One region of the Actinacidiphila sp. bgisy144 genome, then DNA from elsewhere that is predicted to be linked to it. Evidence: predicted binding sites of a transcription regulator. Region 1 holds the regulator's gene; each other region holds the start of a gene.
The links. The regulator HrcA, encoded in region 1, represses chaperone genes, less so after heat shock. The targets are predictions, from matches to a motif close to TTNGCACTCNGNNNNNCNGAGTGCNAA.
Positions count from the first base shown of each region.

Region 2: groES (co-chaperone GroES) is a predicted target of HrcA. The motif match lies at 3,622-3,648, and genes of this name have one in related genera.
Region 3: groL (chaperonin GroEL) is a predicted target of HrcA. The motif match lies at 1,450-1,476, and genes of this name have one in related genera.

Region 1 is NZ_JBYIRM010000011.1:147,848-153,201, reverse strand. It holds gene dnaJ (molecular chaperone DnaJ) at 1-1,039, opposite strand, end outside; gene hrcA (heat-inducible transcriptional repressor HrcA) at 1,040-2,056, opposite strand; gene AC3EVP_RS15475 (MBL fold metallo-hydrolase) at 2,340-3,086, shown strand; gene AC3EVP_RS15470 (DUF3097 domain-containing protein) at 3,298-4,128, shown strand; gene hemW (radical SAM family heme chaperone HemW) at 4,148-5,354, opposite strand, start outside.
Region 2 is NZ_JBYIRM010000001.1:368,606-373,959, reverse strand. It holds gene tsaB (tRNA (adenosine(37)-N6)-threonylcarbamoyltransferase complex dimerization subunit type 1 TsaB) at 1-412, shown strand, start outside; gene rimI (ribosomal protein S18-alanine N-acetyltransferase) at 460-951, shown strand; gene tsaD (tRNA (adenosine(37)-N6)-threonylcarbamoyltransferase complex transferase subunit TsaD) at 959-2,104, shown strand; gene AC3EVP_RS01705 (hypothetical protein) at 2,101-2,361, shown strand; gene AC3EVP_RS01700 (class I SAM-dependent methyltransferase) at 2,351-3,553, opposite strand; gene groES (co-chaperone GroES) at 3,796-4,104, shown strand; gene groL (chaperonin GroEL) at 4,236-5,354, shown strand, end outside.
Region 3 is NZ_JBYIRM010000007.1:42,082-47,435, forward strand. It holds gene groL (chaperonin GroEL) at 1-1,327, opposite strand, end outside; gene AC3EVP_RS10445 (cold-shock protein) at 1,679-1,882, opposite strand; gene AC3EVP_RS10450 (ubiquitin-like small modifier protein 1) at 2,396-2,671, opposite strand; gene thrC (threonine synthase) at 2,668-3,984, opposite strand; SAM riboswitch class I at 4,003-4,134, opposite strand; gene AC3EVP_RS10460 (glucosyl-3-phosphoglycerate synthase) at 4,317-5,282, shown strand.

The DNA of each region.
Region 1 (5,354 bases):
GCCGCCGCAGCAGCTCCTCCTGCTCGGCGTCGAGCTTGTGCGGCGTGACGACCTCGACGTGCACGATGAGGTCGCCGCGGCCGCCGCCGCGCAGGTGCGTGATGCCGCGCTGGTGCAGCGGGATCGACTGGCCGGACTGGGTGCCGGGCCGTACGTCGATCTCCTCCAGGCCGTCCAGCGTCTCCAGCGGGCACTTGGTGCCGAGCGCGGCCGCCGTCATCGGGATCGTGACGGTGCAGTGCAGGTCGTCGCCGCGGCGCTGGAACACCGAGTGCGGCAGCTCGCGGATCTCCACGTAGAGGTCGCCGGCCGGGCCGCCGCCGGGGCCGACCTCGCCCTCGCCGGCGAGCTGGATACGGGTGCCGTTGTCGACACCGGCCGGGATCTTCACCGTCAGGGTCCGGCGCGAGCGCACCCGCCCGTCGCCCGCGCACTCCGGGCACGGGGTGGGCACCACGGTGCCGAAGCCCTGGCACTGCGGGCAGGGCCGGGAGGTCATGACCTGGCCGAGGAAGGAGCGGGTGACCTGGGAGACCTCACCGCGGCCGCGGCACATGTCGCAGGTCTGCGCGGAGGTGCCGGGCGCGGCGCCCTCCCCGTTGCAGGTGCCGCATGTGACCGCGGTGTCCACCTGGATGTCCTTGGTGGTGCCGAACGCGGCCTCGTCCAGCTCGATCTCCAGCCGGATCATCGCGTCCTGGCCGCGCCGGGTGCGCGACCGCGGGCCGCGCTGCGAGGACTGGCCGAAGAAGGCGTCCATGATGTCGCTGAAGTTGCCGAAGCCGGCGCCGAAGCCGCCCGCACCGCCCCCGCCGCCCGCCGCGGACAGCGGGTCGCCGCCGAGGTCGTAGACCTGCTTCTTCTGCGGATCGGAGAGGACCTCGTAGGCCGCGTTGATCTCCTTGAACCGCTCCTGGGTCTTCGGGTCGGGGTTGACGTCCGGGTGCAGCTCACGGGCGAGGCGGCGGAACGCCTTCTTGATCTCGTCCGGGCCCGCGTCGCGACGCACGCCGAGTACGGCGTAGTAGTCCGTGGCCACCTACGACTCCGCCAGGATCTGTCCGACGTAACGTGCCACTGCGCGTACCGCTCCCATCGTTCCGGGGTAGTCCATGCGGGTCGGTCCGACCACGCCTAGCTTGGCGACTGCCTCGTCGCCCGAACCGTAGCCGACCGCCACCACGGAGGTGGAATTGAGGCCCTCGTGAAAATTCTCATGCCCGATCCGGACGGTCATGGTGCCGTCGGCGGTCTCCCCGAGGAGTTTGAGGAGCACCATCTGCTCCTCCAGCGCTTCGAGCACCGGCCGGATCGTGAGCGGGAAGTCGTGGTGGAAGCGGGTCAGGTTGGCGGCGCCGCCCAGCATGATCCGCTCCTCCTTCTCCTCGACGAGGGTTTCGAGGAGGGTGCTGAGCACCGCGGCGACCGACGGGCGGTCGTCGGGGTCGAAGCTGTCCGCCAGGTCCTGCACGAGCGGCGGCACATCGGGGAAGCGGCGGCCGGTGACCCGGCTGTTGAGCCGGGCGCGCAGGTCCGCCAGGACCGTCTCGCCGACCGGGCCGGGGCAGTCGATGATCCGCTGCTCCACCCGGCCGGTGTCGGTGATCAGCACCAGCATCACCCGGGCCGGCGCGAGCGAGAGCAGTTCCACGTGCCGCACCGACGAGCGGGTCAGCGACGGGTACTGCACCACGGCGACCTGCCGGGTGAGCTGGGCGAGCAGCCGGACCGTGCGGGCCACCACGTCGTCGAGGTCGACGGCGCCCTCCAGGAAGTTCTGGATCGCGCGGCGCTCGGCGCCCGACAGGGGCTTGACCCCGGCGAGCCGGTCCACGAAGAGGCGGTAGCCCTTGTCGGTGGGGATACGGCCGGCGCTGGTGTGGGGCTGCGCGATGTACCCCTCGTCCTCCAGCACCGCCATGTCGTTGCGCACGGTGGCCGGGGAGACGCCGAGCGAGTGGCGCTCGGTGAGCGCCTTCGATCCGACGGGTTCCTCGGTACCGACGTAGTCCTGGACGATGGCGCGCAGCACTTCGAGTCTGCGTTCGCTCAGCATCGCGCACCTCCAACCCGTTGTCCCGACCCTGCGGCCTGGCACTCCGCCGTTTCGAGTGCCAACACTCCCGCAGTCAGTGTACGGCGCGGCGGCAAGGGCTCGGCAAGAGCGACGGCGATCCGGTCTTGCCCGGCGGCCCGGTACGGGCGGTACGGGCGATACGCGCGGTACGTACGCCGGCCCGGGCGCGCGTGCGGACGGAGGGCGGGTGGGGGCGTGAGGGGGGGGCGCCGGGGGCGGGTGCCCGCGCGCGGCGGCGCGGGCGGGGCGATAGCGTCGGGTCGTGAGCGATGAGGAGAGGGCCGGAGCCGGGGCGGTGCCGGGCGCCGGCGGGTCGGGGTGGGAGCAGCTCGCCCCGGGAGTCGCCCGGCGGCGGCTGCCGCACCTCGACGTGACCATCGGGCTGGTGGTCGGCACGGACGGGGTGCTGATGGTGGACACCGGGTCCACGCTGCGCGAGGGCGCGGAACTGCGGGCGCAGGCCGAAGCGCTGACCGGGCGGCCGGTGACCCATGTCGTGCTCACCCACGGGCACTTCGACCACGTCTTCGGCGCTGCGGCCTTCCCCGAGGCCGAGGTGTACGGGCACCGCGCGCTCGGCGGCCCGCCGGCCGGGGACGCCGAGGCGATGCGGGCGGACGCGGTCGCGCACGGCGTCGATCCGGCGGAGGCCGCCGCCGCGGCCGCCGCGCTGCGCCGGCCGACCCGGCCCGTCCTCGACCGGCTCGCCCTTGACCTCGGGGACCGGCCGGTGACCCTGCTCCACCCCGGGCCGGGGCACACCGGCCACGACATCGTGGTGCACGTGCCCGGTACCAGCCCGAGCGATCCCTCGGTGCTGTTCTGCGGCGACCTCGTGGAGGAGTCCGGGCCGCCCCAGGCCGGACCCGACGCCGTCCCCGCGCAGTGGCCGACCGCGCTGGACGCCCTCCTCGCCCTCGGCGGCGAGACCGCGCGCTACGTCCCCGGGCACGGCGCGGTGGTCGACGCGCGCTTCGTCCGCCGGTTTCGGGGTGCCCTGACCCCCTAGGCTGCCCCGTCCTGCCGGCTCCGGGACCACCTGCCGGTGGTGGGCTGGTCGCGCAGTTCCCCGCGCCCCTGAGTATGTGCGGCCCCTCCGCGAAAGAACGCTGCGTACCCAAAAGGGGCGCGGGGAACTGCGCGACCAGCCACTGACGACAGGTGGTCCCGGAGCCGGCAGATCCGGGAACGGCGGGGGGTCAGGCTCTACGATCGTGCGCATGCGCAGCAGGAGTTATGACCCTGACCTCACACCGCCGTGGAAGAAGTCCGACCCGGCACCGGAAGTGGCCGCAGAACGGGACCTGGTGGTCGAAGAGATCCGCACGGGTTTCTGCGGGGCCGTGGTGCGGGTCGAGAAGACCGCCGAGGGCCTGACCGTGACGTTGGAGGACCGCTTCGGGAAGCTGCGGGTGTTCCCGATGGCGCCGCGCGGCTTCCTGATCGACGGGCGGACGGTCACCCTCGTACGGCCGCGGGGCGGGGCGCCGGCGCCCCGGGGGCCGCTGCTGTCGGCGTCGGGGTCGATCGCGGTGCAGGGCGCGAAGGCGCGGGTGGCCCGGGCGGGGCGGATCTACGTGGAGGGCCGCCACGACGCGGAGCTGGTGGAGCGGGTGTGGGGCCATGACCTGCGGGTCGAGGGCGTGGTCGTGGAGTACCTGGAGGGCGTGGACGACCTGCCCGCGATCGTGCGGGAGTTCTCCCCCGGCCCGGACGCGCGGCTGGGCGTCCTGGTGGACCACCTGGTGCCGGGCTCGAAGGAGTCCCGGATCGCCGCGTCCGTCACGAACGAGGACGTGCTGGTGGTCGGCCACCCGTTCATCGACGTGTGGGAGGCGGTGAAGCCGTCGTCGGTGGGCATCGCGGAGTGGCCGCGGGTGCCGCGCGGCGAGGACTGGAAGACCGGTGTGTGCCGGGCGCTGGGCTGGAGCGACCTGACGACGGGCGAGGCGTGGCAGCGCATCCTGGCGTCGGTCGCGTCGTACAAGGACCTGCGGCCGGAGCTGCTGGGCGCCGTGGAGCACCTGATCGACTTCGTGACGGCGCCGTAGCCGGGGGCGGCCGGGGCCTTCAGTCGACCAGGTCCCGGACCACGGCGTCGGCGAGCAGGCGGCCGCGCAGCGTGAGGACGGCGCGGCCCTCACCGTAAGGACCGGGCTCCAGGAGGCCGTCCCTTACCGCCCGGGCGGCGGCCGCGGCACCCTGTTCCGCGAGGATGTCCAGCGGGCAGCCGTCGGCGAGCCGCAGCTCCAGCAGGACCCGCTCGATCCGGCGGTCCTCGGCGCTGAGCAGTTCGCGGCCCGCCCCGGGGCTGCGCCCCTCCGCGAGGGCCTGCGCGTAGGCGCCCGGGTGCTTGGCGTTCCACCAGCGCACCCCGCCGACATGGCTGTGCGCGCCGGGCCCGGCGCCCCACCAGTCGGCGCCGGTCCAGTACAGCTCGTTGTGGCGGCAGCGCGCGGCCGGACCGGTGGCCCAGTTGGACACCTCGTACCAGCCGTAGCCGGCGGCGGACAGCCGCTCCTCGGCGATCAGGTAGCGGTCGGCGTGCACGTCGTCGTCGGTCGTCGGCACCTCGCCGCGGCGGATGCGCCGGGCCAGCTGGGTGCCCTCCTCCACGATCAGCGCGTACGCCGAGACGTGGTCGGGTCCGGCGGCGATCGCCGCGTCCAGCGACGCGTGCCAGTCGGCGTCGCTCTCCCCGGGGGTGCCGTAGATCAGGTCGAGGTTGACGTGGTCGAACCCGGCGGCACGGGCCTCGGCGACGCATGCCTCGGGGCGCCCGGGGGTGTGCGTGCGGTCCAGCACCTTCAGCACGTGCTGCCGGGCGCTCTGCATGCCGAAGGACACCCGGTCGAAGCCGGCCGCCCGCAGTTCGGCGAGGTAGGCCGGGTCGACGGACTCCGGGTTGGCCTCGGTGGTGACCTCGGCGTCCGGCGCGAGACCGAACTCGTCGCGGATCGCGGCGAGCATCCGCCCGAGGTCGGCGGCGGGCAGCAGCGTGGGGGTGCCGCCGCCGACGAACACGGTGTCGACCTGGCGGGGGTCGTCGCCGAGCACCTTGCGGGCGAGCCGGACCTCCTCGACGAGCACGTCGGCGTAGTTGTCCCGCGAGGCCAGCGCGCCGCCCGAGCCGCGCAGTTCGCTCGCGGTGTAGGTGTTGAAGTCGCAGTAGCCGCAGCGGGTGGCGCAGTACGGCACGTGCAGGTAGAAGCCGAGCGGGCGACCGGCGGCGGCCGCGAGCGCGGCGGCCGGCAGGGCGCCGTCCGCGGGCACGGGT
Region 2 (5,354 bases), on a different contig from region 1:
GCTCGGCGTGCCCGTGCACGGCGTCTGCACGCTCGACGGGCTGGCCTGGGCGGCCGGCGAGGCCGGGCTCGACGGCCCGTTCGCGGTGGCCACCGACGCCCGCCGCAAGGAGGTCTACTGGGCGCGCTACGACGGCCCGCTGCACCGCGCCGGCGAGCCCGCCGTGGACCGCCCGGCCGACATCGCCGCCGCGGTCGCCGGCCTGCCCGCGGTCGGCGCGGGCGCCGCGCTCTACCCGGAGGTCTTCACCGACCACCGGCCCGACCCGGCGCACCAGTCGGCCGGCGCGCTCGCGGCGCTCGCCGCCCACCGGCTGGCCGCGGGCGAGGAGTTCGGGCCCGCCCGGCCGCTGTACCTGCGCCGCCCCGACGCCCAGGTGCCGGCCGGCTACAAGGCGGTCCTGCCGAAGTGACCGAGCACACCGGCGCGGCCCCCGCGGGCGGCGCCACCCTGCGGGCCATGCGCTGGTGGGACCTGGACGCCGTGACCGCCCTCGAACAGGACCTCTTCCCCGAGGACGCCTGGTCGCGCGGCATGTTCTGGTCCGAACTCGCCGACGCCCGGCACCCGGCCGCCACCCGCACCTACCTCGTCGCCGAGCAGCAGGACGGGCCCGCCCCGCGGATCGTCGGCTACGCCGGCTTCGCGGCCGTCGCCGGCACCGGCGACGTGCAGACCATCGCCACCGCCCGCGACCAGTGGGGCAGCGGCCTCGGCGGCCGCCTGCTCACCGAACTGCTGCGCGCGGCGACCGCCGCCGAGTGCCACGAGGTCCTGCTGGAGGTGCGGGTGGACAACCCCCGCGCCCAGCGCCTCTACCAGCGCTTCGGCTTCGAGCCCATCGGCGTGCGCCGCGGCTACTACCAGCCCGGCAACGTGGACGCGCTCGTGATGCGGCTGTCCGACCCGGCGCGCACCTTCGCCGTTGACCTTGAGGAACCGAGGATCTGAGGAAGTAATGGCAGACGAACCCCTGGTCCTGGGGATCGAGACCTCCTGCGACGAGACCGGCGTCGGCGTCGTCCGCGGTCACACCCTGCTCGCCGACGCCGTCGCCTCCAGCGTCGACGAGCACGCCCGGTACGGCGGCGTGGTGCCCGAAGTCGCCAGCCGCGCGCACCTGGAGGCGATGGTCCCGACCGTCCAGCGCGCCCTGAAGGAGGCCGGGGTCAGCGCCCGCGACCTGGACGGCATCGCCGTCACCGCGGGCCCGGGCCTGGCCGGTGCGCTGCTGGTCGGCGTCTCGGCCGCCAAGGCGTACGCGTACGCGCTCGGCAAGCCGCTGTACGGCGTCAACCACCTCGCCTCGCACATCTGCGTCGACCAGCTCGAACACGGCGCGCTGCCCGAGCCGACGATGGCGCTGCTGGTCTCCGGCGGCCACTCCTCGCTGCTGCTGGCCCCCGACATCACCAGCGACGTCCGCCCGCTCGGCGCGACCATCGACGACGCGGCCGGTGAGGCGTTCGACAAGGTCGCCCGGGTGCTCGGGCTGGGCTTCCCCGGCGGCCCGGTGATCGACCGCTACGCCCGCGACGGCGACCCGCGGGCGATCGCCTTCCCGCGCGGCCTGACCGGCGGCCGCGACCCGCGCTACGACTTCTCCTTCTCCGGCCTGAAGACCGCCGTCGCCCGCTGGGTCGAGGCCCGCCGCCGGGACGGCCAGGACGTGCCGGTCGCCGACGTGGCGGCGTCCTTCCAGGAGGCCGTGGTCGACGTGCTGACCCGCAAGGCCGTCCGCGCCTGCAAGGACAACGGCGTCGACCACCTGATGATCGGCGGGGGAGTGGCGGCCAACTCCCGGCTGCGCGCGCTCGCCCAGCAGCGCTGCGAGGACGCGGGCATCCGGCTGCGGGTGCCCCGCCCCGGGCTGTGCACGGACAACGGCGCGATGGTCGCCGCGCTCGGCGCCGAGATGGTCGCCCGCGGCCGCTCGGCCTCCACGCTCGACCTGCCCGCGGACTCCTCGCTGCCGGTCACCGAGATCTCGGTGCCCGGCCACACCCACGGCCCCGATCACGGCCCCGATCACGGCCACACCCACAGCCACGCCCATGACCACGACCATGTGCACGAGTTGAGCAAGGACAACCTGTACGGATGACCGTCACGCTGATGTGGGAGGCGGCCGCGGCCGACGAGCGCGGCGCCGAACTCCTTGACTGGGCGCGGCAGCAGGAGCTGGCCGGGCAGCCCCAGCGGGTGGAGTACCTGACCGCGCCCGGCGACCGGGTGCTCGTCATCAGCTGGTGGGACGCGCCCTACGGCGCCGAGCTGCCCGAACTGCCGGACCCGCCGCCGGAACTGGTCCGCCGCCAGGTGCACCGCTGGCGGTTCGTGTCGGTCGCGGTCAGGCCCTGAGCCGCCCGTCCCACGCCGCCGGCGCGCCGATCAGCATCGCCGGCTCGCCCGCCACCCGGGTCAGGAACACCGTCGCCTCGTGCGGCCCCTGCGGCCGCACCCGGCGCCGTACCTCCTCCGGCTCCATGGCGAACCCGCGCTTCTTCACCGTCAGCCGCCCCACCTCACGTTCGCGCAGCAGCGCCTTGAGCCGCTTGAGGCCGAAGGGCAGCGCGTCCCGGATCTCGTACGCGGCCGCGTACGGCGTCGGGTGCGGGTCGTCGCCGGTGACGTAGGCGATGGTCGGGTCGATGAGCCCGCCGCCCACCTCGCTCGCGACCAGGGCGACCAGGTGCGCGCGGATGACCGCGCCGTCCGGCTCGTACAGGTACCGCCCCACCGGCCGCACCGGCGGGGCCGGCGGCGGGCCGGGCGCGGTCAGCTCCGCCCCGCCCGGCAGCAGCGTGGCGCGTACGGTGCCGGGCCCGGTGCCGAACCACAGCGCCGCCTCCTTCACCTCGCCCCGGTCCGAGACCCACTCCGCCTCCGCGTCGGCGGGCACCGCCTCGTGCGGCACCCCGGGCGCCACCTTCACCGCCGCGTACGGCACCGTGCGGGCCGCGGCCAGCGCCCAGGACAGCGGCGGGGAGTACGCCTCCGGGTCGAAGGTGCGGCCCCGCCCCGAACGGCGCGCCGGGTCCACGAACACCGCGTCGCAGCCGGCGGTGTCCACGTCCGCCACGTCCGCGCAGCGCACCTCGATCCGGTCGGCCAGGCCCAGCGCCCGCGCGTTGGCCCGGGCGACCGCGCAGGTGAGCGGGTCCCGGTCGACCGCGAGCACCTCGATGCCCGCGCGGGCCAGCGCGACCGCGTCGCCGCCGATGCCGCCGCACAGGTCGGCCAGCCGCCGCACGCCCAACGCGCGGAAGCGGGCGGCCCGGTGGGCGGCGACGGCGGCGCGGGTGGCCTGCTCGACGCCGTTGGGCGTGAAGTACATCCGCGCGGCGTCATCGGCGGCGAACTTCGCGGCGGCGCGCTGCCGCAGCCGGGCCTGCCCGAGCGCCGCGGAGACCAGCTCCGGCGGGTGGGTGCGCCGCAGCCGGGTGGCCGCGGCCAGCTCGTCGGCCGGGTCGTGGTCGCGCAACTCGCGCAGCAGTTCCTGCCCTTCGGGTGCGAGCAGGGCATCGAGGTCCTCGGGTGTCACCCGCCCCATTGTGCGCGCTGCCGCGGCGGCCCCGGCGCGCGGGCGCCGCCGGTCGCCGACCCCCTTCGGGGCATCCGTTGGCACTCCGCTTGACCGAGTGCTAAGTGCGTCCTAGTCTCGGTTCTGGCACTCGGCACCGCTGAGTGCCAGAACTCAGCGACGGGCAGGTCCGGCACCCGCGACGACGGGCCTACCAGGTCGCCGACCCAGACAGACACTCCCGTGAGCCCTTTGAAGGGGGAGGTCGGATCGTGACGACCGCCAGCACCAAGGTTGCCATCAAGCCGCTCGAGGACCGCATCGTGGTCCAGCCGCTCGATGCCGAGCAGACCACGGCCTCGGGCCTGGTCATCCCGGACACCGCCAAGGAGAAGCCCCAGGAGGGCGTCGTCCTGGCCGTGGGCCCGGGCCGCTTCGAGGACGGCAACCGCCTGCCGCTCGACGTCGCCGTCGGCGACGTCGTGCTCTACAGCAAGTACGGCGGCACCGAGGTGAAGTACAACGGCGAGGAGTACCTCGTCCTCTCGGCGCGCGACGTTCTCGCGATCATCGAGAAGTAGTCTTCCGGCCCACCACAGCCGTGATCCCGCCCCGGGACTCCGCGCCCTCTTCCGGCCGGGGCCGGGGCGGTTTCGTTGACCGTCCTCACTGACTGACGACGACATACGAGTAGATGAGGTAGTTCGCAGGCATGGCCAAGATCCTGAAGTTCGACGAGGACGCCCGTCGCGCCCTTGAGCGCGGCGTCAACAAGCTCGCCGACACCGTGAAGGTGACCATCGGCCCCAAGGGCCGCAACGTCGTCATCGACAAGAAGTTCGGCGCCCCGACCATCACCAACGACGGCGTGACCATCGCCCGCGAGGTGGAGATCGAGGACCCGTACGAGAACCTGGGCGCCCAGCTCGTCAAGGAGGTGGCGACCAAGACCAACGACATCGCGGGTGACGGCACCACCACCGCGACCGTGCTCGCGCAGGCGCTGGTCCGCGAGGGCCTGCGCAACGTCGCCGCCGGCGCCTCCCCCGCCGCCCTGAAGAAGGGCATCGACGCGGCCGTCAAGGCGGTCTCGGACGACCTGATCGCCACCGCCCGCGCGATCGAGGGCAAGGAGGACATCGCCGCCGTCGCCGCGCTGTCCGCGCAGGACAAGCAGGTCGGCGACCTGATCGCCGAGGCGATGGACAAGGTCGGCAAGGACGGCGTCATCACCGTCGAGGAGTCCAACACCTTCGGTCTGGAGCTGGACTTCACCGAGGGCATGGCGTTCGACAAGGGCTACCTGTCGCCGTACTTCGTCACCGACCAGGAGCGGATGGAGGCCGTCCTCGACGACCCGTACATCCTCATCCACCAGGGCAAGATCTCCTCGATCCAGGACCTGCTGCCGCTGCTGGAGAAGGTCATCCAGGCCAACTCCAGCAAGCCGCTGCTGATCATCGCCGAGGACGTCGAGGGCGAGGCCCTGTCGACCCTGGTGGTCAACAAGATCCGCGGCACCTTCAACGCGGTCGCGGTCAAGGCGCCGGGCTTCGGCGACCGCCGCAAGGCCATGCTGGGCGACATCGCCACGCTGACCGGCGCCACCGTCATCGCCGAGGAGGTCGGCCTCAAGCTCGACCAGGCCGGTCTTGACCTGCTGGGCTCCGCCCGCCGGGTCACCGTCACCAAGGACGAGACCACCATCGTCGACGGTGCCGGCGACAAGGCCGAGATCGAGGGCCGGGTCGGCCAGATCAAGGCCGAGATCGCCACCACCGACTCCGACTGGGACCGCGAGAAGCTCCAGGAGCGTCTGGCGAAGCTGGCC
Region 3 (5,354 bases), on a different contig from region 1:
CGATCTTGACGGCGGCAGCGCCGGTCGCCTCGTCACCCTCCAGCTCCAGCTTCTCGAAGACGGCGGTCGCCTGGAGCAGGGCCACGCCGCCACCGGCGACGATGCCCTCCTCGACGGCGGCCTTGGCGTTGCGCACCGCGTCCTCGATGCGGTGCTTGCGCTCCTTGAGCTCGACCTCGGTGGCGGCACCGGCCTTGATGACGGCCACGCCGCCGGCCAGCTTCGCCAGGCGCTCCTGGAGCTTCTCGCGGTCGTAGTCCGAGTCGCTGTTCTCGATCTCGGCGCGGATCTGGTTGACCCGGCCGCCGACCTGCTCGCTGTCGCCGGCACCGTCGACGATGGTGGTCTCGTCCTTGGTGATGACGACCTTGCGGGCGCGGCCCAGCAGGTCCAGGCCCGCGTTCTCCAGCTTGAGGCCGACCTCTTCGGAGATGACGGTGCCACCGGTGAGGATGGCGATGTCGCCGAGCATGGCCTTGCGGCGGTCACCGAAGCCCGGAGCCTTGACGGCGACGGACTTGAAGGTGCCGCGGATCTTGTTGACCACCAGGGTCGACAGGGCCTCGCCCTCGACGTCCTCGGCGATGATCAGCAGCGGCTTGCCGGACTGCATGACCTTCTCCAGCAGCGGGAGCAGGTCCTTCACCGCGGAGATCTTGGAGTTGACGATCAGGATGTAGGGGTCGTCGAGCGACGCCTCCATCCGCTCCAGGTCGGTGGCGAAGTAGGCGGAGATGAAGCCCTTGTCGAAGCGCATGCCCTCGGTGAGCTCGAGCTCGAGCCCGAAGGTCTGCGACTCCTCGACGGTGATGACGCCTTCCTTGCCGACCTTGTCCATGGCCTCGGCGATCAGCTCGCCGATCTGGGTGTCGGCGGCGGAGATGGAGGCGGTGGAGGCGATCTGCTCCTTGGTCTCCACGTCCTTCGCCTGCTCCAGCAGCGCGGCGGAGACGGCCTCGACGGCCTTCTCGATGCCCCGCTTGAGGGCCATCGGGTTGGCGCCGGCGGCTACGTTGCGCAGACCCTCCTTGACCAGGGCCTGGGCCAGGACGGTCGCGGTCGTCGTGCCGTCACCGGCGACGTCGTCGGTCTTCTTCGCGACTTCCTTGACCAGCTCGGCGCCGATCTTCTCGTACGGGTCCTCGAGCTCGATCTCCTTGGCGATGGACACACCATCGTTGGTGATCGTGGGAGCGCCCCACTTCTTCTCGAGGACCACGTTGCGGCCCTTGGGGCCGAGGGTGACCTTGACGGCGTCGGCGAGCTGGTTCATCCCGCGCTCAAGGCCGCGCCGTGCCTCCTCGTCGAACGCGATGATCTTGGCCATGGTGAAGTGTCCTCCGCGGACTGGGTTGTTTGCGCTCGGGACCGTGTGGTGCCCGCGACGGACGGCCCGCCGGCCGCCGGTTCCTTCCCGACGTCCGCACGGCCCTCACCGACCCGGCCCTGCTGTCACTCTCACGTGGAGAGTGCTAACGCCAATGATTAGCACTCACCCCCTGCGAGTGCAAGCGGTTCGCCCCGGGGGCCGAGCCGCGTACAGGGTCGCCCCCCGCCCGGCGGCGCCCGCAAGACGCCCGCTGGGCACCCGCAGGACGCACAGGAGCCGCCTCCCGCGGACGGGGGGCGGCTCCTGCGTACTGCCGAGGTCGCGTCGATGGTCGAACGCGCCGTGAAGTCAGCCGGCGAGGCGGACCATGTCCGCCTGCGGCCCCTTCTGACCCTGCGAGATCTCGAACTCGACCCGCTGGCCTTCTTCGAGGGTGCGGTACCCGTCCATCTGGATCGCGCTGTAGTGGACGAAGACATCCGCACCACCGTCGACCGCGATGAAGCCGTAGCCCTTCTCCGCGTTGAACCACTTGACGGTGCCCTGAGCCATCCCTAACTCCCCTATTGCTGGCCCTATCGCGGCCCCGCACTTCGCGGGCCCGGGTCAGACCTCACCCGCCCGCGGAACCCGTGCCTTTGACAGGTGGGAACCCTGGGGGGCGTGCGCCGGAACGCGTCGACCGCGGCTGAATGTATCTGCACGGATGCCGTCTGCAACAGGTCAATCGGACGAGAATTCTGGGCGCGACCCATCGGAAATCGCCTGAGAAATAACGATAAGGCAGGGCAAGCCGGGCCGGACATAGCGGACGAAAAGGAGAATTCGCTCGTGAATTTGGCGATAAATCGCCGTGGCCGCGCCACACCTGGGGTCCATGCCACGGGATTGCCTACGGCAACTGTACAACTCTTCAACTACCGCTTCGGCACACGCATGCCCCGCTCACCCGAAGGGGTGAACGGGGCACAAACCGCCCGAATCCGGAACCGCCGCCCAACTCCCGTTGGGCGGCGGCCGGTTCACTCGGCGACCGGCGGGCAGATCCGGTGGCCGGCCGGAGGTTCAGCCGCCTGCGACCGCGGGAATGATCGAGACACTCGCGCCGTCCGGCACGACCGTCTCGAGCCCCTGGGAAAACCGCACGTCGTCGTCGTTGACATACACGTTCACAAAGCGGCGCAGCTTTCCCGCGTCGTCGAGCACGCGCGCCGAAATTCCCTTGTGATCGCGCTCCAGGGAGTCGATCACTTCGGCGAGGGTGGCACCCTCGGCCGGCACCTCGGCCTGGCCGCCGGTGTAGGTGCGGAGAATGGTGGGGATACGTACGGAAGCACTCATGCGAGGCCAGCCTCTCGGAATGCGGCAAGGGTCGGGCGGATGGTCGCGGTCGGCCCGGTGGTCGGCGCCACCGCGTCCAGGGTCTTCAGTCCGTCGCCGGTGTTGAGCACGACGGTCTCGGTGGCCGGGTCGAGCTGCCCGGACTCGATCAGCTTCTTCAGCACACCGACGGTCACCCCGCCCGCGGTCTCCGCGAAGATGCCCTCGGTCCGCGCCAGCAGCTTGATCGCGTCCACGATCTGCGCGTCGTCCACGTCCTCGACGGCCCCGCCGGTGCGCCGGGCGATGTCCAGCACGTACGGGCCGTCCGCGGGGTTGCCGATCGCCAGCGACTTGGCGATGGTGTCGGGCTTCACCGGCCGTACGACGTCGTGCCCGGCCTTGAAGGCCGTCGACACCGGGGAGCACCCCTCGGCCTGGGCGCCGAAGATCTTGTACGGCTTCTCCTCGACCAGGCCGAGCGCGATCAGCTCCTTGAGGCCCTTGTCGATCTTGGTGAGCTGGGAGCCGGACGCGATCGGGATGACCAGGTTGTCCGGCAGCCGCCAGCCGAGCTGCTCGGCGATCTCGTAGGCGAGCGTCTTGGAGCCCTCGCCGTAGTACGGGCGCAGGTTGACGTTGACGAAGCCCCAGCCCTCGCCGATCGGGTCGCCGATCAGTTCCGAGCAGAAGCGGTTCACGTCGTCGTAGCTGCCCTCGATGCCGACGAGTTCGCCGCCGTAGACCGCGGCCATCACGACCTTGCCGGCCTCCAGGTCGTGCGGGATGAAGACGCAGGAGCGCAGGCCCGCCCGGGAGGCGGCGGCGCCGACGGCGCCGGCCAGGTTGCCGGTGGAGGAGCAGGACAGCGTGGTGAGGCCGAAGGTGCGGGCGGCCTCCAGCGCGATCGCGACCACCCGGTCCTTGAAGGAGTGGGTGGGGTTGCCGGAGTCGTCCTTGACGTGCAGGCCGCCGGTGATGCCCAGTTCGCGGGCGAGGTTGTCGGCCTTGACGAGCTTGGTCCAGCCCGGGTTCAGGTTGGGCTTGTCGGCGACGTCGGCGGGCACCGGCAGCAGCGGGGCGTAGCGCCAGATGTTGGTCGGGCCGGCCTCGATCCGGGCGCGCAGCGCCTCGGGGTCACCGGTCGGCAGGTCGTAGGCCACTTCCAGTGGCCCGAAACACTCCAGGCACGCGAAGACCGGGCTCAGCGGGTAGCGGGTGCCGCACTCCCGGCAGGACAGCGCGGCGGCCGGGCCGAACGGTGCGGGGGCGGCGTCGGCACCCTGGGTGCCGGCAGCGGAGTCGGTGGTGCTTGCGACGGTTTGCGCAGCCATGACAGGCGAGGCCCTTTCTCCTCATCTTCCTCGCACGCGGGCGCGTCACGAGACGGAATTGGCACCTTCCCCACCGTGCGTGACCTCGCGGTCGGCGGGAGGGTTGCCGGGGCTTCTACGGGCCGTTCCCTCTGCCCCTCTGGATGAGCGGTATGGCGACCGGGTCGGTACGGACCGGGCCCGTCGCGTTTGTGCGCGTCACGCCCCCGGCATGCGGTGGCGTCACGCGTTGTTCAAGACTGTAACCGACACAGGTGACGGTTGAGGTAGCCGTCCGCACCGCGAGATGGATCACATGCCCGGTCCGGGGCGTGCCGAGGGAGAGGACTCACGTGCTCGACGAGGTGGAGCGCTGGCTGCGCCGCCGGTCCTGGTCGGCCGCCCAGCGGCCGCTTGACCTGCTGCTCGCCGCCAAGCGCGCGGCCGGCGACCGGGGCACGGTCAGCGTGGTGCTGCCGGCGCTGGACGAGGAGGCGACCGTCGGCGCGATCGTGGCGGCGATCCGCCGCGACCTGATGTCCGCCGCGGCGCCGCTGGTGGACGAGGTGGTCGTGGTCGACTCCGGCTCCACCGACCGCACGGCCGCGGTCGCCGCCGGGGCCGGGGCCCGCGTGGTCGGGCGGGACGCGATCCTGCCCCGGCTGCCGGCCCTGCCCGGCAAGGGCGAGGTGCTGTGGCGGTCGCTGCTGGTCACCCGCGGCGAGATCGTCTGCTTCGTCGACGCCGACCTGCGGGAGTTCGACGCCCGTTTCGTCTCCGGGATCGTCGGGCCGCTGCTCACCGACCCCGCTGTGCAGCTGGTCAAGGCGATGTACGACCGCCCGCTGGAGACCGGCGGCACCGTGGTGCCCGCCGGCGGCGGCCGGGTCACCGAACTCGTCGCCCGCCCGCTGCTCAACCTGCACTGGCCGCAGCTGGCCGGCTTCGTCCAGCCGCTCGGCGGGGAGTACGCCGCCCGCCGCTCGCTGCTGGAGCGGCTGCCCTTCCCGGTCGGCTACGGCGTCGAACTCGGCATGCTGATCGACGCGTTGGGGCTCGTCGGGCTCGACGGGCTCGGGCAGGTCGACGTCGGGGTGCGGCACCACCGGCACCAGGACGGCCAGGCGCTCGGGCGGATGGCCGCCGCGATCTACCGCACCGCCCAGGTCCGGCTCGCCCGCGGCCAGCTGGTCCGCCCGCACCTCACGCAGTTCGGCCGCGCCGGCTCCGCCTTCGTACCGCGCACCCACCCGGTCGACACCGAGGAGCGCCCGCCGATGGCCGACCTGCCGGAGTACCTCGCCCGCAAGGCGGCGTAGGCGCGGCGCCGGGGGCCACCGCCGCGGGCAAAGAGTGCCGCCGGCACGTTTGAGCTGCGCGGCAACCGGCAA